3 regions of the Clostridium pasteurianum DSM 525 genome follow, and region 1 is predicted to be linked to each of the others. Evidence: predicted binding sites of a transcription regulator. Region 1 holds the regulator's gene; each other region holds the start of a gene.
The links. The regulator Rex, encoded in region 1, represses fermentation and respiration genes when NADH is low (regulators of the CRP and FNR family bind a similar motif). The targets are predictions, from matches to a motif close to ATTGTTAANNNNTTAACAAT.

Region 1 (10,713 bases):
ATATCTTCTGCATCTTTAGCTAATTTTACAACTTCTTGGACTTTTGTTCTTATATCGTCTTCTGTTAAATTAACTGTAACTTTTTCAATTTTTGAAGTATTTTCTTTAGATGAATCTTTATCAAGTTTAGAAAATACTCCTGGTCTTACAGTAGCCATTTGAGGTCTGTGGTCAGCACATACAATTGTAGCCATAAGATTTCCACCAAAAGCTGGTCTTGTAGCTAATAAATTATTGTTTTCAGCATCTATGTCAAGAGCTGTACAGTCAGCTGTTAATCCAGTTGTAAGTCTAGCTGCTATTCTAGGTCCTAAATCTCTTCCTATATAAGTAGCACCTATGAATATTATCTCAGGTTTTCTTTCATTTGATAATTCGCAAATAACCTTTGCATATGCATCAGTTGAGAAGTGTGATAAAAGCTTATCATCTGCTGCTATTACCTTATCAGCACCATAAGCTAACAATTCTTTTGCTATATCATCAGTATTATATCCAAGTAATACTGCAACTAATTCTGTATTTAATTTATCTGCCATTTCACGGCCTTTTCCCAAAAGCTCTAATGAAACTTTTTGAAGTTCTCCGTCTCTCTGTTCAGCAAAGACCCATACGCCGCCTTTATAATCTGCTATATTCATTTTAAATCCCTCCTACATCACTTTAAATATAGTGTTTTTCTTGTAATTTTGAAACTGCATAACTAACTGCTTCTTTAACTGGCTTATTAACAATTTCTCCTTGGCCCTTAGTCTCCTTAGTTGCTGATCTCTTAACTTTTGTAGGTGATCCTTTAAGTCCAAGAAGGGATTTATCTACATCTATATCATCTGCACTCCATACTGTTATTTCTTTATCAAATAATCCAAATATATTTTTAACATCCATATATCTTGGTTCATTTAATTCTTTTATAGCAGTAAGTAATACTGGTGTATTAACCTTAACTACTTCATATCCATCTTCCCAAGCTTTTCTTACTGTTAACTCTTTATCTCCAGTTACATCAACTTTTTCTACATAAGTTATCTGTGGAATTCCAAGATGTTCAGCTATTTCTGGTCCAACCTGTGCTGTATCTCCATCTATTGCTTGTCTTCCAGCAAACACCACATCATAATCAAGTTTTCTAAGTGCTCCTGCAAGGGCATTTGATGTAGCTAAAGTATCAGCTCCTGCAAAGGCTCTATCAGATATAAGTATTGCTTCGTCCGCTCCCATAGCCATAGCTTCTCTTAAAGCAGTTTGAGCTTGTGGAGGTCCCATACTTAACACGATAACCTTAGCACCAGTATTTTCTTTTATTACTAATGCTTCTTCTAATGCATTTTTATCATCTGGATTTATTATTGATGGAACTCCTTCTCTTATAAGTGTTCCTGTCTTAGGATCTATTTTAACTTCAGTTGTATCTGGAACTTGTTTTAAACAAACAACTATATTCATCGCCTATAAACCTCCTTATTATCTAAAAATGTTTCCTGAAATAACTAATTGCTGAACCTGTGAAGTTCCTTCATATATTTCAGTTATCTTAGCATCTCTCATCATTCTTTCTACAGGATAATCTTTAGTATATCCATATCCACCGAATAATTGAACAGCTTTAGTTGTTACATCCATTGCTACATTTGCAGCATGAAGCTTTGCTCTAGCAGCATCAACAGTATATGGTAGTTTCTGATCTTTTTTCCAAGCCGCCTTATAAACCAAAAGTCTAGCTGATTCTATAGCAACTTCCATATCTGCCATCATCCAAGAAAGTCCTTGGAATTTATACAATTCTCTTCCAAACTGTTTTCTTTCCTTCATATATTCCTTAGCTTCATTAAAAGCGCCTTCAGCAATACCAAGAGCCTGAGCAGCTATACCAATTCTTCCTCCATCAAGAGTTTTCATTGCTACGCCGAATCCTTTTCCTTCTTTACCAATCATGTTTTCCTTTGGTACTACCATATCTTCAAATATAAGTTCTGTTGTAGATGAAGCTCTTATTCCAAGTTTATCTTCAACTTTACCGATTGAGAATCCCTTAAAGCCTTTTTCAATTATAAATGCTGATATTCCTCTTGTTCCCTTGCTTCTATCTGTCATGGCAAATATAACAAATATGTCTGCTACTCCACCATTTGTTATGAATATTTTTGAACCATTAATTATATAATTGTCACCATCAATTACAGCTACAGTTTGTTGTCCAGCTGCATCTGTTCCTGCATTTGGTTCAGTTAAACCAAATGCTCCTATTTTTTCACCCTTTGCAAGTGGTGTTAAATATTTTTCCTTTTGAGCTGGTGTACCAAATTGATCAATTAGTGATGCACAAAGTGAAGTATGTGCTGAAAGTATAACTCCAGTAGTACCGCATACTTTAGATAATTCTTCTACAGCTAGTATATAAGATAACGTATCTCCACCAGCTCCACCATATTCTCTAGAAAAAGGTATACCCATCATACCATACTTAGCCATTTTCTTTACATTTTCCATAGGGAATCTTTCTGTTTCATCAATCTCTGCGGCTATTGGTTTAACATCAGTTTCAGCAAATTCTCTTACCATCTGTCTTACTAATTCTTGTTCTTTAGTCAATGAAAAATTCATGTAACTTACCTCCTCTTATTTATTCTTAAAATTACCAGTTAAATATTTTTTATCATTCAAGAATGTATTCATACCTTCTTTTTGATCTTCTGTAGAGAAACAAGCTCCAAATACTTCTGATTCAATTGACACACCTGTATCAATATCAGTTTGAATTCCTCTATTTATTGCTGATTTAGCCAACTTAACAGCTATAGGTGCATTGGCTGCTATAGTATTTGCCAATTGTTTTGCTTCATCTAATAAAGTTTCTGGTTCTATAACTCTATTAACAAGTCCTAATCTATAGGCCTCTTCAGCATTTATAATTTTTCCAGTATATATAAGTTCCTTTGCAGCTCCTGGGCCTATTAATCTAGCTAATCTTTGAGTACCGCCAAAACCTGGAGTTATTCCAAGCTGTACCTCTGGCTGTCCAAATTTTGCCTTAGTAGAAGCTATTCTTATATCGCAAGACATAGCAATTTCACAACCACCACCCAATGTAAATCCATTAAGGGCTGCTATTACTGGCTTTTCTAAATTTTCAAGTTTTCTGAACACCTTATTACCTAGTATTCCAAATTTTCTTCCTTCTACTACATTCATGTCTTTCATTTCTGATATATCGGCTCCAGCTACGAAGGATTTTCCCGCTCCCGTTAATACCACTGCTAAAATTTCATTATCTTTGTCAATTTCATCAATTACAGAATCAAGCTCAGTTAACGTTTCACTGTTCAAAGCATTAAGAGCTTTAGGTCTATTAATTGTAACTACGGCAATTTTTTCCTCTTTTTCAAGGATAATATTATTAAAATCCATGCCTAATCCTCCTACAATTTTAATGCATTGTTAATATTCTAACAATGGAGATTAAAAATACACTAAATTTACACTTCGCCTTTAATTATATACTGAATTCAATTAGTTTTCAATAAAAAAATTAAGTTATAACCATTATAGAGCTAAATTCCTATAATTTTTTTGTTAAATTTATAAGAATTCAGCTCTATAATATAGATAAATGATTTTAATTTTAATAATTTTTTACGTTAATTAACATTTAAACTATTGATTTTTATGTTAATATAGTATATCTTGTTATTGTAGGATACGTTAACATTGTTATAGAATCTTATAACAAGTAATTTTTTACATAAATTAAAAACTTATAATAATAGCTTTTGTATTTTAGCAGTATTAAATATGAATGTGAAATCTTTATATTGTCTTATTCATTAGGCAAGTCAATGTAAGTAAACTTTCACTTAAATGTACATTTTCTACCATTACATCCGCTGGAGCTATAAGATCAACTGGTGCAAAATTCCATATTCCTTTAACTCCATTTTTGACTAATATATCACATACACTTTGTGCATTTTTAGGCGGAACAGAAATAGTAGCTATGTCTATTGGATTTTTTTGTAAAAACGGTTCTAGATAATCAATATCATATATTTCTATATCTCTTATTTTAAGTCCAAATAATTTTGGATTTATATCAAAAATAGCATTTGTCTTGAAGCCCATTTTTTGAAAATTTGTATAATTAGCTATAGCTTGACCAATATTTCCTGCACCTACTATTATAGTTTCATAGTCCTTTGTAATTCCAAGTATATTGCAAATTTGATAGTGTAAATCTTTTACATTATATCCGTATCCCTGTTGCCCAAAATCTCCAAAACAGTTTAAATCTTGCCTTATCTGCGAAGCTGTGAAACCTATTTTTTCACTTAATTCTTTAGATGAGATTCTATCAACTTCATTATTAACTAATTCGTTTAGATATCTATGATACTTAGGAAGTCTTTTTATTACTGCCATAGATATATTTTTTTTCTTTTCCAACTGTTGCACCCCTTACCTCTGAAATATATACTTATTATATTCTACCACATATCAGTAATTTTACACTTGTTTTTTGATAAAAATTACACAATACTTATATAAAAATTAAAATATACTGTAATTTTTTAAATTAAAATAGTAAAATAATAGTTATACACTTAATATTAGGCTGGTGATTAAATTATGATAGTTTTAAGTACAAAAAATATAACTAAAGGCTATGGAATAGATATAATTTTAGAAGATGTAAACTTTACTATAAATGAAGGTGAAAAAGTAGGTCTTATAGGGGCAAATGGCGCTGGAAAATCTACTTTATTTAAAATCTTAACAAATCAACTAGATCAAGACAGCGGCGAACTATTCATAGATAAAAATAAAAGAGTAGGATATCTTTCTCAGCATCTGTCTTTAGATGAATCAAATACAGTATATGATGAACTTCTATCTGTATTTAAAGAATTATTGGATATTGAAAAAAAATTAAATAACCTGGAATCAAAGATGAATGAACCTTATGATATTGAAAATGAAGAATATCATAACAAAATAATAAAGGATTATACCACTTTAACAGAACTTTATGACACTAAAGGAGGTTATACCTATAAAGGCGAAATAAATAGAGTTTTAAATGGACTTGGATTTTCCTCAGAAAATTATGATAAAATTATAAATCTTTTAAGTGGTGGTCAAAAAACAAGAGTAGCTCTTTGTAAACTTCTACTCACAAAACCAGATATTCTTCTCTTGGATGAGCCAACTAATCATTTGGATTTAGATGCCATTGAATGGCTCGAACAGTATCTTATAGCTTATAAGGGTACTGTAATTTTAATATCTCATGACAGATATTTTTTAGATGCTATAACTGAAAAAACCTTGGAAATGATATCTGGCCACGTGAATGTATATTCCGGAAATTATACCCAAGCATTAGATTTAAAAAAGAAAAATTATGAAGTTCAATTAAAAGCTTATAAATTACAACAGGCTGAAATAAAAAGGCAAGAAGAAATAATTGAAAAATATAGATCTTTTAATAGAGAAAAAAGTATAAAAGCAGCTGAAAGCAGGCAAAAATCTTTAGATAAAATTGAAAGAATAAAAGCCCCCGATAAAGATGGAAGAGCATCAAGAATTAATTTTGAAACTTTAATCAAAAGTGGTAATGATGTACTTCACATCGAAAATTTATCAAAAAGTTTCGGTGAAAAACAGCTATTTAAATCTTTAAATCTGGATATAAAACGTGGAGAAAAAACAGCTCTTATAGGTGAAAATGGAAGAGGTAAAACTACTCTTTTTAACATATTGATGGATAATATTAAAAGCGATACCGGTATAAAGGTTTTAGGTAAAAATGTATTCATAGGATATTATGATCAGGAACAGTCTGATTTGAACGATGAAAAAACTATTCTAGATGAAGTATGGGATGATTTTCCCAATATGACTACCACAGAACTTAGAAATGCCTTAGCTGCTTTTTTATTTACTGGTGATGACGTTTTTAAGAAAATACATAATCTTAGTGGTGGAGAAAAATGTAGAATTAATCTTTTAAAATTGATGTTGTCTAAAAGTAATTTTCTTCTTCTAGATGAGCCTACAAACCACCTTGATATAGTATCCCGTGAAGCTCTAGAAGAAGCTCTTTTAGGTTATGACGGTACTATCCTTGTAATTTCTCATGATAGATATTTTTTAAATAAGGTTGTTTCTAAAATCTACGAACTTGAAATAAATGGAGTAAAAGAGTACTTAGGTAATTACACTTATTATATAGAAAAGAAGAGAAATCCTACTAGATTTGAAGAGGAGAAAACAGTTTTTGGTAAAACAAAAACTCAAATAAATCTGGAGAAAAAGAAAAAAAGAGAAGAAGAAAAATCTAAAAAAGAAGAAAAACTTAAGCTAAAAAATATTGAAGAAGAAATAACTGATGTTGAAAGTAAAATATCACTACTTGAAAATAAATTATGTACCGAAGAAGTTTATTCAAATCCTGAAAAAAGTGAAAAAATAAATAAAGAACTTTTGGATACTAAAAATAAATTAGAAGATTTATACAACCAGTGGGAAAATTACCTGTAATTTTCCCACTGGTATAATGCATCATTAAAAACCAAAATATTCTTTAAGTTTTTTTACATTATTTCTACTTATAGGTATTTCTGATTTCTTCTCATCATCCATAACAAGTTTATAAGTACCATTAAACCAAGAATAGAATTCCTTTACATTATCCATATTTACAAGATAGCTTCTATGGCATCTGAAAAAACTTGTTTTCTCTTGTAATTGATATAGATTTGACATAACAATATATTTCTCCTTTCTGGTTTTTACATAAGTTCTATCCTCCTCTATATAACAATAATATATATCCGATGCATCTACTAAAATTGTCTTTCCATTACTTTCACAGGGTATTTTTTTCAATATCTTTTTATCTTTATCTATTTTATCTATTAGCTTATTGAGCATATAGGGTATTTTTTCACTTTCCATATTTTTTTTGCTTCTCTTATCTATAAGCCTATCTATAGTAATTTTTATTCTCTCTTCATCAAAAGGTTTAAGCACATAATCCAAAGCATAGAGTTTGAAAGCCTTTAATGCATACTTTTCATAGGCAGTAACAAATATTATATCTATAGAGTCATTAAAATTTTTTATTATATCCGCTACTTCTGTTCCAGTTCTTCCTGGTATATTTATATCTAAAAAAACTGCATCTGGTCCTTCATTTTTTACAATTTCCACAGCACTTTTACCATCATGTACAATTCTATTCACAAGTATATTATCATTCTTTGATATTATATAATTAAGTTCCTCCGCAGCTGGTATTTCATCCTCTACAATAATACATTTTATTTTATCCATTCACTACTTCCTCCTCTTTAATGGGTATGATAAAATTAATTTTTGTTCCACTATTCAAATGAGTTTCTATACTTAATGCAGATTCTTGTCCATACAATAATTTTAATCTTTCATTAACGTTTTTAAGACCTATACCAGGCCAATTTATGAGAACTTCCCTTAGTCTTTCTTCATCCATTCCAATACCTGTATCTTCTATAGAAAAATTTATTTCACTACCTTCCAGAGAAACTCTTAAATATATACTTCCTCCTTCCATTTTAGGTAATATTCCATGTTTTACTGCATTCTCCACAATTGGCTGTAATATAAACGAAGGTACTTTAGCATCCATAATTTTGTCTGGTATATCAATAAATAGTTTTAATCTATCTCCAAATCTTGCCTTTTCAATAGAAAAATAAGATTGAATAAAATCCACTTCTTCTTTTAGATGAACAAAATCTTCTTGCCGCTTCAATGTCTTTCTAAAATAATTAGATAGATTTAATATAAGGTCTCTAGCTTTTAATGGATTAGTTCTGCAAAAAGATGAAATGGTATTCAAAGCATTGAATAAAAAATGTGGCTCTATTTGAGCACGAAGAATTCTAAATTTTGCTGTTGATGCTTCCTCCGCTAGCTTGTTCAATTTATATAATTCTATTTGATTTGACAATAATTCACTTAGCTCTTCTGCAAACTCTGTAAAATAGACAGTAATATTTTTTTTAGATTTCATTCCAAGCCCCAGTACTCCTTCAAAATCCGAATTATCTATTTTAAAAGGCGAACATATGAAAAACATATTGTCTATTTTTATAGTTTTGTAACTTGGAGATTTATAATAGCCTTTTAATATGTCTATTAAAAATTTTTTATTTATATCTTCACCTGAGCAAGTTAATATTCCCTCTTTATTACCTATAAATATTCCATCTATATTAGTAGTTTCGTATATTATATTAGAAACTTTCTTTGCTGTATCAGTATTAAGACCTTTTCTCATATACTTTAAAGTTTTTCTTGCTATATTCAAAGCCTTTTGTGCCTCTATAGCAGCAATTCTATTGCAGTCCTCCTTAGCACTTTTTATTGTACTTATAAAGATAATAGTTCCCATAGAATTTATTAATATCATAGGTACGGCTATAGCTTTAACTAAATTCACAGCGCTATAAAAAGGATATGATAATATTAAAATTATAAGCATTTGAAAAGCTTCTGCAATTACTGCTGCTATGCAGGCATATCTTATGTTAAAATTTTTATTTTTTACTTTATTACCTATAATTCCGGCTATAATCCCCTCCACTACAGTAGATATTCCACAGGCAAAAGCAGTAAATCCTCCTAAGAAATATCTATGAGTACCTGAAATAATCCCCACCATCATTCCAATAAAAGGTCCATAAATATATCCCGATACTATGGAGGCTATAGGTCTTGTATTTGCTATAGCATCATAAATTCCTAAATTTCCTTTGGATATATTAATTTCATGTTTTGCATAGGGACCTATATCTATTCCCGTATAATTACCTATAACACCTAATAAAGCAAAAAATAGAATTACAAAAATCTTATTTCTCCTTCTTGAATTTTTTTCTATTAATTTTTTTAAAAGATTGGATTGATTGTACATATAAGCAAACAGTACAATAAGAGACATATTTTCCAGTAATTTAATATATATCAAAACCACCACTCCTAATATCACAGTGCTCATGTAAATTATACCAATTAATATAATAATTTAATTATATACCTAATTTAATTTATTGTTAACATAAAATTAAATACCAATTGGGCTTTAATTTTAACCGTTTACTGTTCTTTTTTAACACTTTAGTCTATTTAAGTGTTAAAATCTATGCTCCTAAAGTATTATAATATTGTAAACGATTTTAATATGAATTTATTAAAGAAAGGGGTATTCATATGAATTCTATAGTTTTAGTAATCATAGGTGCATTAATATTAGTCCTAGGTTACAGATTTTATGGCTGCTGGATAGCAGCAAAAGTCCTTGTACTAGACAAAAACAGAGAAGTGCCAGCTAAAAAATTTGAAGATGGACATGACTATCTGCCTACTAACAAATGGGTTCTTCTAGGTCAGCATTTTGCGGCAATTGCTGGTGCGGGACCACTTATAGGACCAGTTCTTGCAGCTCAATTCGGTTATCTTCCAGGTACACTTTGGATTTTAATTGGTGGTGTCCTCGCTGGAGCTGTACATGATTTAGTTATCTTATTTGCATCAGTAAGACAAGATGGGCAGACAATTGCTGAAATTGCAAGAAAAAATCTAGGTACCAGAATGGGTTTTATTACATCTATTTCAGTTATTTTTATATTAATAATAACCATGGCTGGACTTGGACTTCCAATAGTAAATTCTCTTGCCAACAGTCCTTGGGGAACTTTTACAGTTGGTTTTACCATTCCAGCTTCAATATTTATAGGTATTTATCTTAAATTCATACGTCCTGGTAAAATAGGTGAAGCTACTATAATAGGTATGGCACTTATATTAATAGGAGTTATTCTTGGACCAACTATTCAAACTTCAATCATCGCTCCATTTTTTACTTTCAATGTAAAACAGATATCACTTATTCTCGCTATATATGGTTTTTGCGGAGCTGTTCTTCCAGTATGGCTGTTACTACTGCCAAGAGGTTACCTAAGTACTTATATGAAGGTTGGCGTTATATTAATACTTGTGCTTGGTATTATACTGGTCAGACCAATCATACAAATGCCTGCATTTACGCCTTTTGTTAATGGCGGCGGTCCCATAGTTCCCGGGAAAGTATTTCCTTTCATATTTATAACCATAGCCTGCGGTGCCCTCTCTGGATTCCATTGTCTTATAAGTACAGGTACTTCACCAAAACTTATTGCAAATGAAAAAGACATATTGCCTGTAGGATATGGTTCAATGGTCATAGAATCCTTTGTAGCTTTAATTGCACTTATTGCTGCTACTTGTCTTCCAACAGCTGATTATTTCGCTATAAACTCTGCACCTGCCCTATTCGCAAAACTTAATATGATTCCAAAAGAATTACCTATGCTATCACAACTGGTAGGAGAAAATCTGGCAGGAAGGCCTGGTGGTTCCGTATCTCTTGCAGTAGGTATGTCCTATGTATTTTATAAAATTCCAGGTTTAAAAGCTTTAATGTCTTACTGGTATCATTTCTGCATAATGTTTGAAGCTTTATTCATTCTTACAACTATAGATTCAGGTACCAGAATAGGAAGATATCTATTTCAGGATTTATTCGGTAAATTTTACAAACCTTTTAAAAAACAAGATTCTTGGTTCAATACTATATTATTCAGTTTCATTATGACTTTCTGCTGGGGATATTTATTATATACAGGAAATATA
Region 2 (10,713 bases), 770 kb from region 1:
AGCTAAAATTTAACAAATTTTAAACCTATTTTAAAAAAATTTACGAATAATATCTAACATATTTATTTTTAATTATATATTTAACTGTATAATGATTATATAAGTATAATTTATTGTTCTTTTTAACAATAACTAAATTATATATCTAAGTTATTTTTAATGAAACTGTAATAATTTAATATTTTTATTTATATTTCATATTCTAATAAGTTTATCTAACTATATCTCCATTTTAATCGCCGTAGTTACGATTATCTCTTATTTGCTAATATGCTTTATAATATTTCAACTGTAAGAATTATAATAATTTTCAGTATTCTTGTACCAATTTACTTCGGTAAACGTTTTAATTATTATATATCAACAATATTTTTTTATTCTATATCTTATATTATTTCATAAAAAGTATTTAAATATTTAAATATTTAAATACTTTTTATGAAAATACAAGTTTTTTTGGTCATACCAGTTTGTGAAAATATAATAAAATTAATTTTATATACAAAAATTTCAATAATTATCTCCTTAATTTATCAAAAATATACTAATAATATAACTTAAATTTATTTTAATGTATTGTAATTATTTCACATATAAATAAAAATAATCATAAATATAATTATAATGGTAGTATTATAATTATATTATATGTATATTGCTAAGAGTTTTTTGTAACCGTTTTATAAATGCATAATTTATAAGTAAATATTTATTACTTTATGATATAACCACAAAAAAGGTGAAGACTAAATCTTCACCTTTTTTGCAATAGAATTATCTTTTAACTATAAGAGCAGTACCTTGTCCTCCACCTATACATAGAGTAGCAAGACCTGTTTTAGCATCTCTTCTTTGCATTTCATATAAAAGTGTAACAAGTATTCTAGCGCCTGAAGCTCCTACTGGATGTCCAATAGCTATAGCTCCACCATTAACATTAACTTTATCCATATCAAAATTTAAATCTTTAGCAACAGCTAAACTTTGAGCTGCAAATGCCTCATTTGCTTCAATTAAATCTAAATCTTCTACTTTTAAATCTGCTCTTTCAAGGGCAACTTTAGTAGCTCCTACTGGTCCGTATCCCATTATAGCTGGATCAAGGCCTTTTGAACCAAAAGCTGCAATTCTAGCAAGAGGTTTAACTCCAAGTTCCTCAGCTTTTTCTGCACTCATGATAACAAAAGCTGCAGCTCCATCATTTATACCTGAAGCATTTCCAGCAGTTACAGTACCACCCTTTTTAAATGCAGGTCTAAGTTTTGCTAATCCTTCTAATGTTGTACCAAATCTAGGAAATTCATCTGTATCAAATATTTTAGGGTCACCTTTTCTCTGAGGTATTTCTACAGGAACTATTTCTTCTTTAAATCTTCCTGCTTTTATAGCAGCTTCTGCTTTTTGTTGAGATGCAAGAGCAAATTTGTCTTGATCTTCTCTAGTAAGTTCCCATTTTTCGGCTATATTCTCAGCAGTAATTCCCATATGGTAATTATTGAAAGCATCCCATAATCCATCAGTAATCATTTCATCTACAAATTTAGTATCTCCCATTTTAGCACCCCATCTAGCATTGTTAACTAAGTAAGGAGCTCTTGACATACTTTCCATACCACCAGCAACTATAACATCAGCATCCCCTGCTAATATCATCTGACGTGCAAGTGATACGGCTCTAAGACCAGATCCACATACTTTATTTATTGTAAGTGATGATACTTCTAATGGTAATCCTGCCTTTACAGAAGCCTGCCTAGCTGTATTTTGTCCTAATCCTGCTTGAAGTACATTTCCCATAACTACTTCTTCAACTAATTCTGGATTTATTCCAGCTCTTTTAACAGCTTCTTTGATTACTGTTGCTCCTAAATCTACTGCTGAAACATTTTTTAAACTTCCACCAAAAGAACCTACTGCTGTTCTTACAGCACTTGCTATTACTACTTCTTTCATAAAAAGTAACCTCCTAAAGTTTATATTCTTATAAATACACAAATCGATTGTTATTTAATTCACAATTTAATTATAACCACAAATATTTTTTTAATCAATAGATTTTACCTAAAAATATAAGTCTTATCTTTAAATTCATTTTATTATATGTATTTTTTTATTATTTATAAAAATATTTTAAAATTATATCAGTAATTCTTTTAGATGCTAAACCATCACCGTAAGGATTTATAGCCTTGCTCATTTTTAAATATTTCTCTTTATCTCTTATGAGATCATTAGCTTCCTCTATGATTCTATTTACATCAGTCCCCACTAATTTTACTGTCTTTGCTTCAACAGCTTCTGGTCTTTCCGTTACATCTCTTAAAACTAAAACGGGTTTTCCTAAATGAGGAGCTTCTTCTTGTAACCCTCCGGAATCAGTCATTACCATAAAACATTTATTCATTAAATTATGAGTTTCTTTCGTATCCAATGGTGGAAGTAAATGCACTCTTCTAACTCCATCTAAATGCTTATAGACTATATCTTTAACTACAGGATTTAGATGAACTAAATATACAATTTCTACATCTTCATTATTTTCAACTATGTTTTTAAGGGCAGTGCATATATTTTCTATGCCCTCTCCCCAATTTTCTCTTCTATGTGCTGTTACCATAATTATCTTTTTATCTTCATAATTTAGATTATTAAGTTCTTCATTATCAAATTCATAATTGTCTTCTACAGTATACTCCATGGCATCAATAACTGTATTGCCTGTAATATATACATCTTTTTCATTTACACCTTCTCTTAACAAATTATCTCTTGAACCCTTAGTAGGGGCAAAATGTAAATCTGCAATAGAACCAGTTAATTTCCTATTTATCTCCTCTGGAAATGGAAAATATTTATTAAAAGTACGTAGTCCTGCTTCCACATGTCCCAATGGAATCTGCTTATAAAAAGCAGCTAGTGCACCTGCAAAAGTAGTAGTAGTATCCCCATGTACTAATACCATATCCGGCTTTTCCATTTCAAAAATTTCCTCAAGACCTTCTAAAACTCTTGTAGTTATACCTGTTAAAGTTTGTTTTGATTTCATAATATTTAAATCAAATTGAGGAACTATATTAAATAATTCTAATACTTGATCAAGCATCTGCCTATGTTGAGCTGTAACACAAACCTTGATATCTATCCTTTCTCTTTTCTCCAATTCTTTAACTAGTGGAGCCATTTTTATAGCTTCTGGTCTAGTACCAAAAATAGTTATAATCTTAATTTTATCCAATTTATATTCCTCCTAGAATTACTTCTATTAAATAAAATATATTTAAGTGCAAATATATTTCAACTAACTTATTATAACTTTGTATTGATTTTATCAACTTCTATGCCTGAACAATCCAAACTTCCATGCTAATAAAACTATTACTATTATTACTACTCCCAAAACGGTATAAGCACTTTTATTTGTTAATTGCATAACAATAACCGCAATAAACCCCAGCGCTATACTAATGAGGTACATTATGATTACTGCTTGACGCTGAGTTAATCCCATATCTAACAATCTATGATGTAGATGTCCTCGATCTGCTTCAGCTATAGACTTTCCATTAACTTTTCTTCGTATTATTGCAAAAATAGTATCATATATGGGCAATCCCAAAGCAAGAATTGGTACTGCTAAAACAATAGCTGAAGCTGATTTTATGGCTCCTCTCATAGCTATTGATGCAAGTAGAAATCCAAGCAATTGTGCGCCTGTATCCCCCATAAATATAGAAGCAGGATTAAAATTATGTGGTAAAAATCCCAGTATAGCTCCTCCTAATATAATAGTTAGCGTAATTACTTCCATATCCGCTTTTCCACTTAAAAATGCAACTATAGTCATAGTAATACAAGCTATAAAAGCAAGTCCTGCTGAAAGTCCATCTAATCCATCAATTAAATTAAAAGCATTTGTGACACCTATTACCCAAAGCATTGTTAAAGGTACTGCAATAAAATTGGCAATTCTTATATAAAGATTTACATCACTAATTGGATTCGTAATTACCGATATCATTACTTTAAAAAATATTAAAAAACTAGCTGCCGCAATTTGAAACAACAATTTCTGCCAGGGCTTTATATTGTATTTATCATCAACTACTCCTCCAATAACTATAATTAAACTTCCAATAATTATACCTATTTCTGACTGATCTATTGGACTTTTTTTTAAAAAAATCATAATTAAAAAAGCTATATAAATAGCCAATCCACCAAGCTTTGGAATGGGCTTCTTATGTACTCTTCTATTATCTTTAGGTACATCTACCACATTAAAACTAAAAGCTAATTTTCTAACTAATGGGGTGATTAGAAACGAAATAAGTGCTGAAAATAGTGTTATTAAATATAAATTTTCCATATTTTTTTCCTCTTACTATATATGTATTTATTTTAAAAAATCCGTTATATTTATACTTAGTATCCAAATTCATTCTGGAGAGAATCATCTTCCTCTACCCAAGAATCAGTATTTATAACTCTATATTTATCTCTAGTATCCCGTATAACTACCTTTTGAATTCCCGAGTTAATAATTAGTCGCTTGCACATAATACATGAATTAGCATTTTGAACATATTCACCAGTTTTCGCATCTTTACCAACTAAATATAAATCAGCTCCAATCATATCTCTTCTTGAAGCACTAATTATAGCATTAGCCTCCGAATGTACTGATCTACATAATTCATACTGTGTGCCGCGAGGAACATTTAATTTTTCTCTTCTACAGGATCCCATATCTGAACAATTTTTTCTTCCCCGTGGAGCTCCTGTATAACCAGTAGATATAATCTCATCATTCTTAACAATTATAGATCCATAATTACGTCTTAAGCAGGTTCCCCTTTCCAATACCGTTTCTGCGATATCTAAATAATAATTATATTTATCTCTTCTTTCCATACGTTGTCTCCTTAAATAAATCGAATATATTATTTATAATTATCAGTTATAGGTAATATATTTATAACATTAAAAATATTGCCTTTTTTATTATATCATCAATTAGTATATATTTTAATATATAAATATATATATATATTGTACTTGCAAATAATTTGCATCAAGGTATATAATTAATCTAAAGTGTAATAAATGTCTATAAAGTATTATTATATTACAAAAATCTGTCAATACTTTATTTATTACCAAATTACTAATCTCTTAACTAATAATGTTAATACGTTTCAGGAGGATATGATACTTAATGATTGAAATAAAAAATTTATATTTCTCTTATAATAAATCTTTGCCATATATATTAAATAATATAAATTTAACTATCGAAAAAGGCGTTTATATTTCCATTTTGGGCGAAAATGGTAGTGGTAAAAGTACATTTATAAAATTATTGCTTAATTTAATAAAACCAACTCGTGGCACAATTCATATATGTGCTAAAAACATAGGTTATGTTCCTCAAACGCTAAATAATTTTAATAACTCTTTTCCTATAACGGTAGCTGAAATTCTAAACTGTCATAAATCGGCTCTAAAAATAAAGGATTCAAAATGTATAGACAAAGTTCTTTCTATAGTTAATATGAATAATTTTAAAAATAATTTAATTGGAGAGTTATCTGGTGGTCAAAAACAAAAGATATTTATTGCAAGAGCTCTTATGGGAAAACCTGACCTCTTAATTCTAGATGAGCCATCAACTGGAATTGATGTAAAAAGTCAAAAAGACATATATTCATTTTTAAGAGAATTAAATAAAAAAAATAATATAACTATAATTTCAGTAGAACATAATTTACAGGCAGCTATTGAAAATTCAACCCATATATTCAATATAAATAAATTTACTAATACCTGTCTATTGACTATAGATGATTATTTAAAAACTGCTGAGGAGGATTTAAATAATGTTAGAAGTTTTTCATCTTAGTTTTATGAGAAATGCATTTATGGCGGCCTTATTGATTTCCATATTATGCCCTTCTATAGGAATATTTTTAGTTTTAAAAAGATATGCCATGGTAGGTGACACCCTAGCTCACGCATCTTTTGCAGGAGTAGCTATTGGTCTTGTGTTTGGTCAAAGCCCAATAATATATGCCTTTATATTTACTTCCATATGTGCTGTCTTAATAGAATTTTTAAAAAACTACTATAAACAATACTCTGATTTAATATTACCAATTATACTTACTTTATCTGTAGGAGTAGCCATAACACTTACTAGCAGCGGTAAAGCCCATGGAAATATTGAATCTTTTCTATTTGGAAGTATTCTTACTGTGGAAAAAACCGACTTGTATACAATATTAATCTTAAGTATAGTATGTGTTATTACTTTAAAAATATTATATGAAAAACTTTTATATGTAACTTTTGATGAAGAAGGCGCTAAGATAGCAAACATAAATGTAAAATTCATAAATTATATATTTGCTATATTGGTTGGTGCCTCTATATCTGTCTCTATAAGAATAATAGGAATACTTGTAGTTTCATCCATGGTTGCAGTCCCTGTAGCAACGGCTATACAGCTTAACAAAAGCTTTAAAAAAACCTTTATATATTCCATTATATTTGCTCTTGTAGATATTATACTTGGTCTCATTTTATCCTATTATCTCAATTGTGCACCAGGCGGAACTATTGCACTAACCTCGGTGTTAGTTCTTATTATAATTATTATATCTAAAACTTTTATAAGAAATTAATTAAATAACTAAAAAAGCTTAAAGGAAAATTAATACTTCCTTTAAGCTTTTTTTAGTATGCTTAAAGTTATTTATTAAAATATTGATAATAATAACACTGAATTCTTCCATTATAAAGCTTTCTATTTTTGTCAGCTTTCTTTCCAAACAACTTTTGAAAATCCTTATAGGGTGTTATTACAAAAATAGACCAATCATCAAGCTGCGAGTATAATTTACCAAAGTCTCTATAAAGTTTTTCTAATTGCTTCTGTTCCCCCATTCTCTCTCCATAAGGGGGATTTGAAATAATATAGCCACCTTTTTTCTTAGAGGAGAACTCACTCATAGGTAGTCTTTGAAAGACAATAAATTCTGCAACTCCAGCCTTTACTGCATTATCTTTAGCTGTTCTTAAAACCCAAGTGTCTATATCAGAAGCTAAAATTCTAAAATTCTCTTTATTGATTGCTTTTCTAGCACCTTCACGAACTTGTTCCCACATCTTTTTATCAGCTCCTGGCCAGGTTTCACATACAAAATTTCTATTAATACCCGGCGCCATATTTTTACCTATCATAGCAGCTTCAATAGCGATTGTACCAGAGCCACAACAGACATCTGCTAGAGTTCTAGATGGATCCCATTTGCTTATAAGAACTAAAGCCGCTGAAAGAGTTTCTTTCAAAGGTGCTCCACCCGAATTCTTTCTATAACCTCTTTTATGTAATCCCTCTCCACTGGTATCTATAGTAAGAGTTACTATATCTTTCAGTAATGCAACTTCTATTTTATAAGTTGGTCCGTCTTCTGAAAACCAGTCTTTATTATATTTATTTTTCATTGCTTCAATAATAGCTTTTTTAACTATAGATTGACAATCTGGAACACTAAATAACTTTGACTTTATAGATTTTCCTACTACATGCATATTACCATTTACAGGAATAATATCACCCCAGGGTAATAACTTTGTTCCTTGAAAAAGTTCCTCAAAAGTTTCAGCTTTAAACCTTGCCACTTGTATTAAAACTCTTTCTGCAGTTCTGAGCCATATATTTGCAATGGCTATATCCATTTCATCTCCAGTAAAAATCACCTTACCATCCTCTACTTTAATATCTTCGTATCCAAGCTGTTTAAGCTCTTTCGCAGTAATAGCTTCTATTCCAAAGGTAGTAGTGGCTATCAAAGTATATTCCATCTGTTTTTCTCCTATCATTTTAGATTTTATTTATCCATCCATCCTTTATTTTTAAACCACAAATACATTGTTATAGCTATTATCAGCATAACAATCCATACTGCAAAATATCCATATCTCCAATTTAGTTCTGGCATATATCTAAAATTCATACCATAAACTCCTGCAATAAATGTTAAAGGAATAAATATAGTAGTTATAACTGTTAAAACCATCATATTTCTATTCATTTTAGCTGAGTTTACAGATAAATAATTATCTCTTATATCTGCTGTCATTTCCCTGCTGGACTCTATCATACTAGAAAGCTTCAAAAGATGGTCATATATATCTGAAAAGTAAATTTTGTCTTTATGAAAATTTCTAAGCCTTTCTGAATTGAGCATTCTATAAAGTAAGTCTCTCATAGAATTTATAGTTTTTCTTAATACTAAAAGTTCTTTTCTTATTTGAAATATACTGCCTATTAAATCATATATAGATTTATCTTCTTCCTTATTTTCTATATCATCTAATATGTCCTCTATTTTGTATACTGCTGGGAAAAAATTATCTACTATTTTATCTAATATCTGATGTACAATATATGTAGTTCCATTTCCCCAATCTCCTTCTTTCATATTAGCTTTTTTCCAAGCTTCATCAAGCTCATTTAATACCTGTTTATGATAGGACACAACATATTTTTCATTGACAAAGATATCCACTTCTAAAGGCTTTAAAGTATTTTTATCTAAAGCATTAAAGACAAAAAAATCATAATCATCATAATAATCCAATTTAGGGCTATTTAAAACAGAAATACAATCTTCTATTGCTAAACTATGAAAATGAAAATAATTACTAAGCAAATTAGTTTCATTGTTAGTAGGATTATTAAAATCAATCCAATACCATTTAATGTCTTTTGAATCTATTTCTTCTATAGTTAAATTATAAATGGGTTTTAGATTATTTGTGATAGCTAAAATTCTAATCACTCTAATCAACTCTTTCTTACTAAATTAATACTTATACTGTCTTATTAGGTTGCAACTAAAAATTATTACTTTGTAATACTATCCATTTATATGATAACTTATTAAATCTTTCATAACAAGACATAAAAACCTTTGGTTATATTAATATCCTATTTAATATTTCATCTTCATCAATAATTCTTTTCGCTATATCAATATTCTTTTTGACATGAAGATAGGTATATCTGTTTGGTTTTATAGAAGGTGCAATTTCCACTGCTTTTTTGAAATCTTCTTTTTTCATTTTTAAAGTGGCTGCATAATCAAAGAAACCCGTCCCCTGTAGTATTTTTGTGATTCTTTTATATCTATGATCCTGCACCTTTGCCATAATATAACTAGCTATTCCAACCTGTACTCCATGAAGCTGAGGAACAGATACAAAAGTATCCAATGCATGTGATATCAAATGTTCTGCCCCACTAGCGGGAGAACTATCCCCTGCTATCTCCATAGATATTCCATTCATAGTTAAAGAATCCACTAATTCTTTTAAGAACAAATCATCTTTTATGGTTTCAAATTCAGTTCTTACAAAACTATTTACAGCTTTTTTTGATATCATTAGTGCGAAATCATCTACTACAGTTTTTTTATTATCTTCTTCAAATTTCCAATCATATAAAGCAGTTATGTTGGAAACCAAATCTCCAACACCTGAATATATAAACTTCTCTGGTGCGCCCTTTATAACATCAATATCTACTATTATTCCATAGGGAGTTTTCGCAGGTACTGAATTTCTCTTACCATTTAATATTAAAGAAGCACCAGAGCTTGCAAATCCATCATTAGACGTAGAAGTAGGTATACTTACAAAAGGAAGTTTCCTCAAAAAAGCCATATATTTTACTGCATCTATAGCTTTTCCTCCACCAATACCTATTAATAATTCTACATCCCGTGGAATTTCAAAAGCTTGTATAGCAATTTCTTCAAAATTGATATTTCTAACTTCACCTATACTAGATATATCTATTCCTACACTCAAGATTGATTTTTCTATTTTCTTTCCAAATAATTCATAAATACCTTCTCCAAAATATAAGGACACTCTTTTAAACATACATTTTTTTATTATACTTCCTATGTAATCTATATTTCCTTTTCCAACTTCCAATATAGATGGAATAGCTATTCTATGTGTATTGCCTTTCATCTACTCCACTCCTTTATATAGCTTTCTACTTTAGGCCAGATTTCACCAAAATTTTTAAATTCAATACACTCTTTATTTTCTTTTTTCAACAAATTCACTAAAACATCTTTAGCAAAAACTACATCTGCTGTAAGAGCTGCTTTTAAATCCGGCTCTGTATCTCCTGCATAAAAAATCTTATCATATTTTTTCTTTAGCTTCTTTACTACTTTTAACTTATCAATACCATATATCTCTGAATAAAATTCGCTGTTTTCATCCAATACAAAATGTATTCCTCTATCCTTATAAATAGCTTCGTTGGAATATATATCTACGCCCTCAATATTTTGTTTCTCAAATATTTTATTTATATAATAACTAGTTCCTGCACTGACAACTACAAAATCTCCACCATATGCCTTTATCTTATTTATAAATTCCTTTGCATAAGGATCTAAGGAGATTCTCATTATATCTTCATTTATTTCTTCTTCATTTCTTCTTATATTTTTAAAAACATATCCTAAATAGTCTACATCCTTTATTTTTTTATTTCTCCAATCCTTATACATCTGTGTACATTCATCTTTTAAATATTTATCCATTATTATCTTATAAAAATCCTTTTCCGTTAAAGTACCATCAAAATCTGATATAAATGCAAAATTTAACATTGAATCATCTCCTTAA
Region 3 (10,713 bases), 1.4 Mb from region 1:
TTTTCTTAAAGTGGGAGTTCGACGCCAAGTAAGTCATGCATTTGCAGTTCTAAAATTCAGATGGGGTAAAAGAATCCCCACCGGAATTAAGAACTTGCTTCAATAAAAATTTTTGTGTCAAAAGTTACCTCAAATTCATATTATGTAACAATGAATTTAAAATTTAGCATTGTTTTTTTGTAATGCTTTAGGAGGTAGCTATGAAGAAAAAGTTATTTTATTCTTTTGCGATGCTTTTATCTGTAATTTTAATTGTAAGTGTTTTTACAGGCTGCGGCAGCAGTACTGACAGCAAAACTTCTATTAAAAAAGTAAAACTTAATGAAGTAACCCGTTCAGTATTTTATGCACCTATGTATGCGGCTATAAATCAAGGGTATTTTAAAGAAGAAGGGTTAGAGCTGGATATTAGCACTGGGCAGGGAGCAGATAAAACTATGCAGCAGGTAATAAGTAAAAATGCAGACATAGGTTTTTGCGGACCAGAGCAGTCTATCTATATTCAAAACCAAAATAAAGAAGATTATCCTGTAGTTTTTGCACAGCTTACTCAGAGGGATGGATCTTTTCTTGTAGGAAGAAATGAAGAAAAGGATTTTAAATGGGAATCCTTAAAGGGTAAAACTATTATTGGAGGAAGACCAGGCGGAGTACCAGAAATGGCACTGGAATATGTACTTAAGAATCATGGAATAGATCCTAAAAAGGATGTAAAAATAATAACAAATATTGACTTTACTGCTACTTCAGGAGCTTTTAAAGCTGGTACTGGTGACTATGTAGCACTTTTTGAACCTACAGCAAGTATTTTAAAAAAGAGTAATTCTGGATATATTGAAGCATCCATAGGAGCAGCAGCAGGTGCTATACCTTATACCTGCTATTTCGCAACAAAATCCTATATAGATAAAAATCCTGATGTGATTCAAAAATTTACTAATGCTATCTACAAGGGACAAAAATGGGTAAATAGTAATAGTGATGCAGCAGTGGCTGAAAAGATTAAATCCTTCTTCCCAGGAACGGATGTAAAACTTATACAGGAAAATGTGAAGAACTATAGAGCTGTAAATGCCTATGCTACTGATCCTGTAATAAAGGAAGATGATATAAACAGACTTATGGATATAATCCAAGGTTATAACAGTAGCTTAATCAAGAAAAGACCAGCTTTTAGTAAACTCGTAAATACAGATTTTGCTGCGAAGGCTGTGAAAGAGGTTAAGTAATTATTATACAACAAAAAGCATCATGGAAATTTGTTACGGGTTAATAAATTTTCATGATGTTTTTATTATGATTTCAGAAAAGTTATAAGATGTATCTAATAGAAAGCGGATTAATTCAAAGACTATTATCTTGATATAAAATTTTTTGGCATAACTGATATATTTGAAAAAGGTACAAATGTAATTGTAATATATTAGATATTGTAATTGTATATTTTTGTTTATGATATCAAAACAAATGAGACTAGTAGATGAAATAAATGGAGAAGAGAAAAATGGTCTTCTTTTTATGTTTATATTAAGTAGCTTAGAGGTATATTTATGTTTATAATTGTGAAAGTTTTGACATATATACTTTAATGTTATATAATAACATTAAAGTATTAAATATCAAAAAAATATAATTTGTAGTATATAATTTGCGCTAAATATAATATCATATATAATATAGAATATTATATATGATATTAAAAAGTTATTTTTACTTATAAAATAATTTTTTAAACTATATTTATGTTAAATAATTAGCAATACTATTATGAATAGGTTTTCATTAAATAATATCTATACTTAATCTATAGACATTGTTTTTGGAATATAATAAATATTAAGAAAGAAGTGTATATTTATGAAAATTACAAAAACTGATGAGTTGGACATAGGGTTAGAGAAAGTTAGATCTGCTCAAAGAAAGTTTTCAACTTATTCTCAAGAACAAGTTGATGAGATCTTTAGAAAAGCCGCCATGGCAGCAATTGATGCGAGGATACCACTTGCAAAACTAGCAGTAGAAGAAACTGGTATGGGACTTGTAGAAGATAAAGTTATAAAGAATCATTTTGCAGGTGAATATATTTATAATGAGTACAAAGATGAAAAGACCTGTGGAGTTATAGAAAAAAGTGAACCTTATGGTATTACTAAAATTGCAGAACCAATAGGGGTTATAGCTGCTATAATACCTACAACAAATCCTACATCTACAACGATATTCAAGTCATTAATAGCTCTGAAGACAAGAAATGGTATATTATTTTCACCACATCCAAGAGCAAAAAATTCAACAATAGAAGCAGCTAAAATAATACTTGATGCAGCTGTTAAAGCAGGTGCACCAGAAGGAATAATAGGATGGATAGATGAACCTTCAATTGAATTAACTCAATATTTGATGCAGAAATCAGATATAACACTGGCTACAGGAGGGCCATCCATGGTTAAATCTGCTTACTCATCTGGTAAACCAGCAATTGGAGTTGGTCCAGGAAATACTCCTGTTATAATTGATGAAACTGCACATATAAAGATGGCAGTAAGTTCAATAATTCTTTCCAAAACCTATGATAATGGAGTTATATGTGCCTCAGAGCAATCAGTAATAGTTTTAAATTCAATATATGATAAAGTTAAAAAGGAATTTGAAGAAAGAGGCGCTTATATAATTAAGGAAAATGAATTAGATAAAATGAGAAAAATAATTTTTGTAAATGGAAGTATAAATCCTGATATAGTAGGTCAATCTGCATATAAAATAGCTTCAATGGCAGGAATAAGTGTGCCTAAGACCACAAGAGTTCTTATTGGAGAAGTTACTTCTTTAGGAGAAGAAGAACCCTTTGCTCATGAAAAATTGTCTCCAATTCTTGCAATGTATAATGCTGAAAATTTTGATGATGCATTAAATAAAGCTGTAATCCTTGTTAATTTAGGAGGACTTGGACATACTTCAGGGATATACGCAGATGTGACAAAAGCAAAGGACAAGATAGATAAATTTAGTAACGCTATGAAAACAGTAAGAACTTTTGTTAATATACCAACAGCGCAAGGCGCAAGTGGTGATTTATATAATTTTAAGATAGCTCCTTCATTTACACTAGGTTGTGGTTCGTGGGGAGGAAATTCAGTATCAGAAAATGTTGGTCCAAAACATCTCTTAAATATTAAAACAGTAGCTGAAAGGAGAGAAAATATGCTTTGGTTTAGGGTTCCTCAAAAGATATATTTTAAATTTGGTTGCCTTCAATTTGCATTAAGAGAATTAAAGGATTTAAATAAAAAAAGAGTCTTTATAGTAACAGGTAAAGTTTTATATAAACTAGGATATGTTGATTCTATTATAAAGATTCTTGAAGAAATAGGTGTTGCTTTTAAGGTATTTAATGAGGTAGAACCAGACCCTACCTTGGCTACAGCTAGAAAAGGTGCTGAGGAAATGCTGCGTTTTAAGCCTGATGCTATAATAGCTCTTGGTGGAGGTTCTCCAATGGATGCTGCAAAAATAATGTGGATACTATATGAACATCCTGAAGTAAGATTTGAAGATTTAGCTATGAGATTTATGGATATAAGAAAAAGAATATATAATTTTCCAAAGCTTGGCCAAAAAGCTATGATGATAGCTGTAGCAACTTCAGCTGGTACAGGATCAGAAGTTACTCCTTTTGCTGTAATAACAGATGAGAAAACTGGGGTTAAATATCCATTGGCAGATTATGAATTAACTCCAAATATGGCTATTATTGATGCTGAATTAATGATGAATATGCCTAAAGGATTAACAGCAGCATCTGGTATAGATGCATTAGTTCATGGTATAGAAGCTTATACGTCAGTACTTGCTTCAGAATATACAAATGGACTAGCACTAGAAGCAATAAGGTTAATATTTAAGTATTTACCTCAGGCTTATTTAGAAGGAACTACTAATGAAAAAGCGAGAGAAAAAATGGCCCATGCATCAACTATGGCAGGTATGGCTTTTGCTAATGCTTTCCTAGGTGTATGTCATTCTATGGCACATAAATTAGGGGCAGAACATCATATACCACATGGAATTGCTAATGCATTATTAATTGAAGAGGTTATTAAATTTAATGCGGTAGATAACCCAGTAAAACAGGCTCCATTTCCTCAATATAAATATCCTAATGCTATATGGAGATATGCAAGAATTGCAGATTATCTAAAATTAGGCGGTAATACAGATAAAGAGAAAGTTGAACTCTTAATTAAGGCTATTCATGAATTAAAAGAAAAATTGAATATACCTTTAACTATTAAGGATGCAGGAGTTTCAGAAAAGAATTTTTATGCAACTTTAGACAAAATATCAGAGCTAGCACTTGATGATCAATGTACAGGAGCCAATCCTAGATTCCCATTGACAAGTGAAATTAAACAAATGTTTATAAATGTTTTTGATTAACGAATAATATGTAAATATAGTTTATCTTTAAAACTAGTAATTTATAACATGTATTTTCATTAGTTCATCAAATAATGGAAATACATGTTTATTATTTTTGGTAACATTTTAGTTTACATATTTAAATTAGTATTTTATAGTATATATCTGTATTATTTGGTAAATGGTAGAGATATATTTTTATTACTTTGTTTGGTAACGGTTTAACTGAATATGATTTAATATATCAGGCTAAAAGGTTGAATATAGAATTATTGGTAGTAAAATACTTTATAGGCAACTAATTATAGTGCACATGATCTTTTAATATTATATGATTAAAGCTACTAAATAAAGAATTTAACTGCTTTTCTTATTAATATTAATCTGTATATTGAAATTTTTTAATTTAGTCAAACTATAAAAAGAAGGGATTATGAAATGAATAAAGTAGTTAAATTTGAGAATTTGAGGTCTATTTTTAAGGATGGAATGACTATTATGATTGGCGGTTTTTTAGATTGTGGTACACCTGATGGATTAATTGATATGTTAATTGATTTAAATGTAAAAAATCTAACGATTATAAGTAATGATACTAGTTTCCCAGATAAAGGTATAGGGAGACTAATAGTAAATAGTCAAGTAAAAAAAGTTATTGCTTCTCACATCGGTACCAATCCTGAAACAGGAAGAAAAATAATTACTGGTGAGATGAATGTAGAACTTTCACCTCAAGGAACATTAATTGAAAGAATACGTGCAGGTGGATCAGGTTTAGGTGGGGTATTAACTCAAACTGGACTAGGAACAGTTGTAGAAGATGGAAAACAAAAACTAACAATTAGTGGTAAAGAATATTTATTAGAGCTTCCATTAAAAGCAGATGTAGCTCTAGTAAAAGGAAGTGTAGTAGATGAGTTTGGGAATACCTGTTATAAGGGAACTACCAAAAACTTCAATCCTTATATAGCAATGGCTGCTGAAAAAGTAATAGTTGAAGCTGAAAAATTAGTGAAATGTAACCAATTAGAAACAGAATATGTAATGACCCCAGGAGTGTTAGTAGATTATATAGTAAAGGGGGTAGCTTAATTGATTACAGATATAAAGTTAGCAAAAGAAATTATAGCAAAAAGAGTTGCCAAGGAACTAAAAGATGGGCAACTTGTAAATCTAGGAATAGGGCTTCCAACCTTAGTTGCAAATTACATTCCAAAAGAATTTGAAATTACGTTTCAATCAGAAAATGGAATGGTTGGAATGGGATCAATGCCTACCCACGGCCATGAGGACTCAAATATAATAAATGCAGGTGGACAATGTGTAACTATACTACCTGAAGGAACTTTCCTTGATAGCTCTACATCCTTTGCTTTAATTAGAGGTAGACATGTTGATGTTACTGTGCTTGGTGCTTTACAAGTAGATCAATATGGTAGCCTAGCTAATTGGATTGTTCCAGGAAAGATGATAGCAGGAATGGGTGGAGCTATGGATTTAGTAACCGGTGCTAAAAAAGTAATTATAGCAATGCAGCATACCCGTAAAGGAAAACCAAAAATTTTAAAAAAATGCACTCTGCCACTTACTGCAGAAGGTAAAGTAAATTTAATTGTTACAGAACTTTGTGTAATAGAAGTAACATCTGATGGTTTGCTACTAAAAGAAATTAATAAAGATACAACTATTAATGAAATTAAGTCTTTAACAGAAGCAAATTTAATTATTCCTGACAAAGTTGAAATTATGAATATTTAAGTTAATATTGTAAAAAGTTAATTATACAATTAATATTAATAAATATATTGTAAGTAGTATTGTAAAATAAGAGGTATTAATAATAATTGTTTTATATAATTCATATTTTTAATCATATAATATTTAAAAAGACCATAAGAAAATGCCACCAAATATTGGTGGCACTTTTTATAAAATAATATATTTTAACTATTTTTTAGATAATCATATACTACTTCAGGCGCAGGAAGAGTTAAATCTGTAAGAATATGAGAACTAGATACTATTTCTTTTACAGGCAAATCATTAAATGGTGCCATAGCATGATCGAACAATTGTAATCTTGCAGGACCAGTCCATGCCTCGTGTATAGTAATATCTGTAATTTGTGCACATACTAACTCACAAATTCTTGGAGTTCCATCATAATTGGGTATAATTTTTAACATATAATTAGGACTACAAATTTGGTTACGTGCTTCATTTATATCTAAAGATTGATGCTTATATCCCATAGTGGCAGTTAGTACTCTTAATTTTCCATAATCTAATGTACCGACTAATGTATCTGAATCAACAAACAATTTAGGATAACCCAGTTTCTTAGGATAAGAACTAAGTTCTCTTCCAACAGCAATAGCTGGATGATTATCTAAATACATCATATGCAAATAGTCACCTTTTTTACCATTAAAACTTACAGGAATAACCTGTCCACATTCGGTATAAGATCCTAATCCACTTACATCAGGCATAGCCATCATTTCAAATCTAACTAATGGTTCATTTAATTCAAGAGGTTCTGGCACAACTTTACGTAAAGCATTTGCATCTGTACGATATACAATATTAAGATATTCACGATTATGAAACTTATAAGGACCTCTTGGAAATGCTGGAGCAGTTAGTGGCATAGAAATTTGTTTAGATACTTCACTTTTTAACATAAAAATTCATCTTCTTACTTTTAACTATATTTGGCAATTTCTCAATAATTAAATTGGAATTTAGTATTTAAATGTAAAACATAAATACTACTCAGGATATGCCATTATCCTTTTTAAAATAGATTTAATACATACTCTAAAATCAATTAAAAATCTATATTTTATTAAAGGATTTAATTATTACTTATACTCTTCAAAAATTAGGTATTTTTATAAATTTAAAAAAAGGTTTAATTTCAATTTAAATATAGATATGTTTTATTGATTATTAGATCTTAGAGAGCAATTAAATTGCATTTTCACTAATTATTTTTTCACCTTGAATCGCCTCGAATGTTATATTATTATTGGAAATACCTTATAAAGTATTTCTAATAATAATATAACACAATATCCATATAAAGTAAAAGGGCTAGCACTATTACTTGGAATTATGAATCTAATGGTATTAAATAAAAAGCGAAAGTAAAAAGTTGTCTATACTTTTCTATGAGTTTTTTATTTGTACTGTAATTTTGTTTTACATAAAAGTTTAGCTATTTACAATCATATTTATAAAAAAATAAAACCTAGGACTTATTATATTCCTAGATCTTATTTACTGACTTACTATAGTTATATTGAGATGCTGCATAATGAGATAGCTTTCTGGTGCGTTCATAACTTTATATCTTACAGTAGCCATCTGCGGTCTGTGATTAGGATTTATTATCTGAGCCATTATGTTTCCACCAAAAGCAGGTCTTATCTGAACTAAATCAGTATTTTCTTTCATTTCAAGTATTGTACAGTCTGATGTAAGACCAGTTTTAAATCTAGCCGCTATTCTTGGTGCTAAAGATCTTCCAATGGTAGTAGCACCAACTAATATAGTTGAAGGCTTAACTTTATTTATAAAGTCTTCTGCTGCTGCAGTATAGGGTTCTATTCTAAAGTCTTTAAGAGCTTCATCATCATACACAAATACTTCATCAATACCATAATGTAAAAGTTCTTCAGCCTTATCAGAAATATTATAGCCTAAAAATACTGCATATACAGGATGACTTATTCTCTTCGCCAATTCCTTAGCTTTTCCTATTAACTCAAAGGTTACAGGATGAATGTTTCCCTCTACATGGTCAACATAAACCGCAACTCCATTCCAAAGGCCTTTATCTATACTTTCAACTTTCTCTTCAATAAATTCTACTACTCCCTTTGGACCTTTTCTAACACAGAGCTTACACATTTTACAGCCTGCATTCATTTCAATTTTTCCGTCTTTCTCTTCTATGGCTCCAAAAGGACATATCTTAACTAAATCTTTTATAATTTCATCTGTTAACTTTTCTTGATGAACGAACAACTTACCCATAATAATCTTCCTCCTATATTCCTATGTAGATTCTACAATTCCACATAGATGAAATCTTAAAACTAAATATTATTCTATATAAATTTTAATTCTTTAAGTTTATCAGCAATTTGTTTTCCTATTTCTTCTCCAGTACCTTCAAATTTTTCTCTCTTAATATCATGTACTGGTGGAAAGATTCTTTCAACCTGAGTTGGTGAACCATTTAATCCATATCTATTTTCATTCTGATCTTCAAAATCCTTTAAACTTATTACCTTTATATCTTTATCCTTAGTTTCAAGCTTTTTCTTATAGGAAGGAAGTCTAGGTTAGTTTATATCTTTTTCAACTGTAAGTAAATAAGGGTATTTAGCCTCTACTGTTTCTATAGTATTTGCATGTCCATAGTAACTACTATAGAATTGTCCTTAACTTCAGCAATATCAATTACATTGGCAATATGAGGTATATTTTAGTTATTCCGCCATTTTAGTTTGAATAGAGAAGTTATCGTATTTATAAGATGCGTTTTTTGAATTCTTAGGAAGTTTTTTAGTAAAATCATAATGGATATAATCCAAGGTTATAACAGTAGTTTAATCAAGAAAAGACCAGCTTTTAGTAAACTCGTAAATACAGATTTTGCTGCGAAGGCTGTGAAAGAGGTTAAGTAGTACGTAAAAAAATTATTTATGTTAAATGCAATGAGTTTTAATAACAGATAAAAAAATAGGTAGTTTTGTAACTACCATCAATTAGGTTGATTATACTATATGTAAATATTAACATATTTATATTAAAAATGCAAATTAATTATGCGCTGTCTTTAATAATTAATTTTATTTATAGTTAAAAACTTTTGTAAATTAATCAATATTTTCTTAATCATTACATTTTCATTCATCTGTTCATTTATAAAGTATAAAAATCTTTTATGGAGAAAAAATATTCTAATAACAATATATTTATTTAGTAATTAATTTATTCAGTTAGTATAAAGCTATAATTGAAATTCTAATATTTAAATCGTTTATGTGAATATAGTTAGGAGAGATACAGTATGAAAATTGAAGGATTTTTCAGTGGAATAAAAAATGCAAATAAAGCTGTAGAAGTATTGAAAAGGGAAGGTTTTGAAAATTCTGTAGTGGATTTAAATAGCCATTATGTAACTAATATGCATCACTCTTCGAGAGTAGCAGGGGCTAAAAATGGAGTTAACTTATCTACACTTATACTGGATACTGAAAATTACAGCGCTGATGAAACAACTTCTGCCATAAAAGCAGCAAATCCAATGGTAAGCGGCATGGGAAGCTTTGAAGAACTGGCAGATATAAATTATAGGGTAATAGTTGATGCAGATAACAGGGGTGCAGAACAGGCAAAAAGTATTATTGAGAATATGGGAGGCAATTTAAAAAATTATAATGTTAACGTGATAGATACTATAAAATAAAATTATCAAAGAGAAAAATTTGTTTTATAGTATTTTGCTAAATGGAGTAAGAATTATAAAAATTAAAGTAGGAAAATGTGTATTGACATAGAAATACAAAACAAATATAATTGTATTAATAAGTTTTCATATATAAACAATATATTTAATAGGTTATTTGTTTCATAACAAGTATATTATTAAGTATAAGCTCAGTTTTATTTTTTCATCTGACTAGAAATCTAGAGGTTTTATATTTTAATCTTTGTAATGTTATAAGAAAATACTAATTAATAAAATAAATGTTCTGATAATTATTTCAGTTCATAACAGTTTGATTAAATTGGTACTTTTATGACACTATAAATGTTATCTATAAAGCCTTTTTTGCATATTATAAAAGCCTTAAAGTATTAAATATTGGGATTATGGGAGGATATTAAAATGGCATTACGTTTAGATATACCGGAATCGCAGAGTAGGGAACAGAGACTGGGATCCATTACAGGATATCATGGAACTTTTAAAAATCTGATAAATCAGGGATGCAGTGGTTGTCTTACAAATAAAAAACGCTGTTTCAGCACTGCCAGCAGTTGCAGTCATACCCATGCAGTGAACCAATTAGCTGCAATTAAAGATGTGGTTGTAGTGGATCATGCCCCTGCAGGGTGTTCTTCTGGAATGATTAATTTTAGTATTAACAGAAATCGTGTTAATTTTAATAAATCTGGAGAAAAGAAGCATTTGGTGGTGGTTTCCAGTAATATGAAAGAAAGTGATACTATTTTTGGAGGTATTAAAAAGTTAAAGAATGCCATTAGAGAAGCCTA

Region 2: a site for Rex is predicted at 2,000-2,019, ahead of CLPA_RS17360 (acetyl-CoA C-acetyltransferase). Genes of this name have one in related genera too.
Region 3: a site for Rex is predicted at 1,742-1,761, ahead of adhE (bifunctional acetaldehyde-CoA/alcohol dehydrogenase). Genes of this name have one in related genera too.

What each region holds. Positions count from the first base shown of each region.
Region 1 covers NZ_CP009268.1:3,064,013-3,074,725, forward strand. The annotation lists gene CLPA_RS13900 (electron transfer flavoprotein subunit alpha/FixB family protein) at 1-641, opposite strand, end outside; gene CLPA_RS13905 (electron transfer flavoprotein subunit beta/FixA family protein) at 664-1,446, opposite strand; gene CLPA_RS13910 (acyl-CoA dehydrogenase) at 1,465-2,604, opposite strand; gene CLPA_RS13915 (short-chain-enoyl-CoA hydratase) at 2,620-3,408, opposite strand; gene CLPA_RS13920 (redox-sensing transcriptional repressor Rex) at 3,808-4,440, opposite strand; gene abc-f (ribosomal protection-like ABC-F family protein) at 4,624-6,537, shown strand; gene CLPA_RS13930 (LytR/AlgR family response regulator transcription factor) at 6,562-7,332, opposite strand; gene CLPA_RS13935 (LytS/YhcK type 5TM receptor domain-containing protein) at 7,325-9,010, opposite strand; gene CLPA_RS13940 (carbon starvation CstA family protein) at 9,253-10,713, shown strand, end outside.
Region 2 covers NZ_CP009268.1:3,833,308-3,844,020, forward strand. The annotation lists gene CLPA_RS17360 (acetyl-CoA C-acetyltransferase) at 775-1,953, opposite strand; gene wecB (non-hydrolyzing UDP-N-acetylglucosamine 2-epimerase) at 2,114-3,235, opposite strand; gene CLPA_RS17370 (glycosyltransferase family 4 protein) at 3,329-4,366, opposite strand; gene CLPA_RS17375 (dCMP deaminase family protein) at 4,423-4,911, opposite strand; gene CLPA_RS17380 (metal ABC transporter ATP-binding protein) at 5,216-5,899, shown strand; gene CLPA_RS17385 (metal ABC transporter permease) at 5,877-6,680, shown strand; gene CLPA_RS17390 (THUMP domain-containing class I SAM-dependent RNA methyltransferase) at 6,748-7,863, opposite strand; gene corA (magnesium/cobalt transporter CorA) at 7,890-8,843, opposite strand; gene CLPA_RS17400 (iron-containing alcohol dehydrogenase family protein) at 8,980-10,041, opposite strand; gene CLPA_RS17405 (MtnX-like HAD-IB family phosphatase) at 10,038-10,697, opposite strand.
Region 3 covers NZ_CP009268.1:1,616,123-1,626,835, forward strand. The annotation lists gene CLPA_RS07335 (ABC transporter substrate-binding protein) at 201-1,229, shown strand; gene adhE (bifunctional acetaldehyde-CoA/alcohol dehydrogenase) at 1,858-4,437, shown strand; gene ctfA (butyrate--acetoacetate CoA-transferase subunit A) at 4,858-5,511, shown strand; gene ctfB (butyrate--acetoacetate CoA-transferase subunit B) at 5,512-6,177, shown strand; gene adc (acetoacetate decarboxylase) at 6,363-7,103, opposite strand; partial or broken gene CLPA_RS07360 (electron transfer flavoprotein subunit alpha/FixB family protein) at 7,750-8,460, opposite strand; partial or broken gene CLPA_RS21645 (electron transfer flavoprotein subunit beta/FixA family protein) at 8,535-8,914, opposite strand; gene CLPA_RS07365 (hypothetical protein) at 9,503-9,901, shown strand; gene CLPA_RS07370 (nitrogenase component 1) at 10,325-10,713, shown strand, end outside.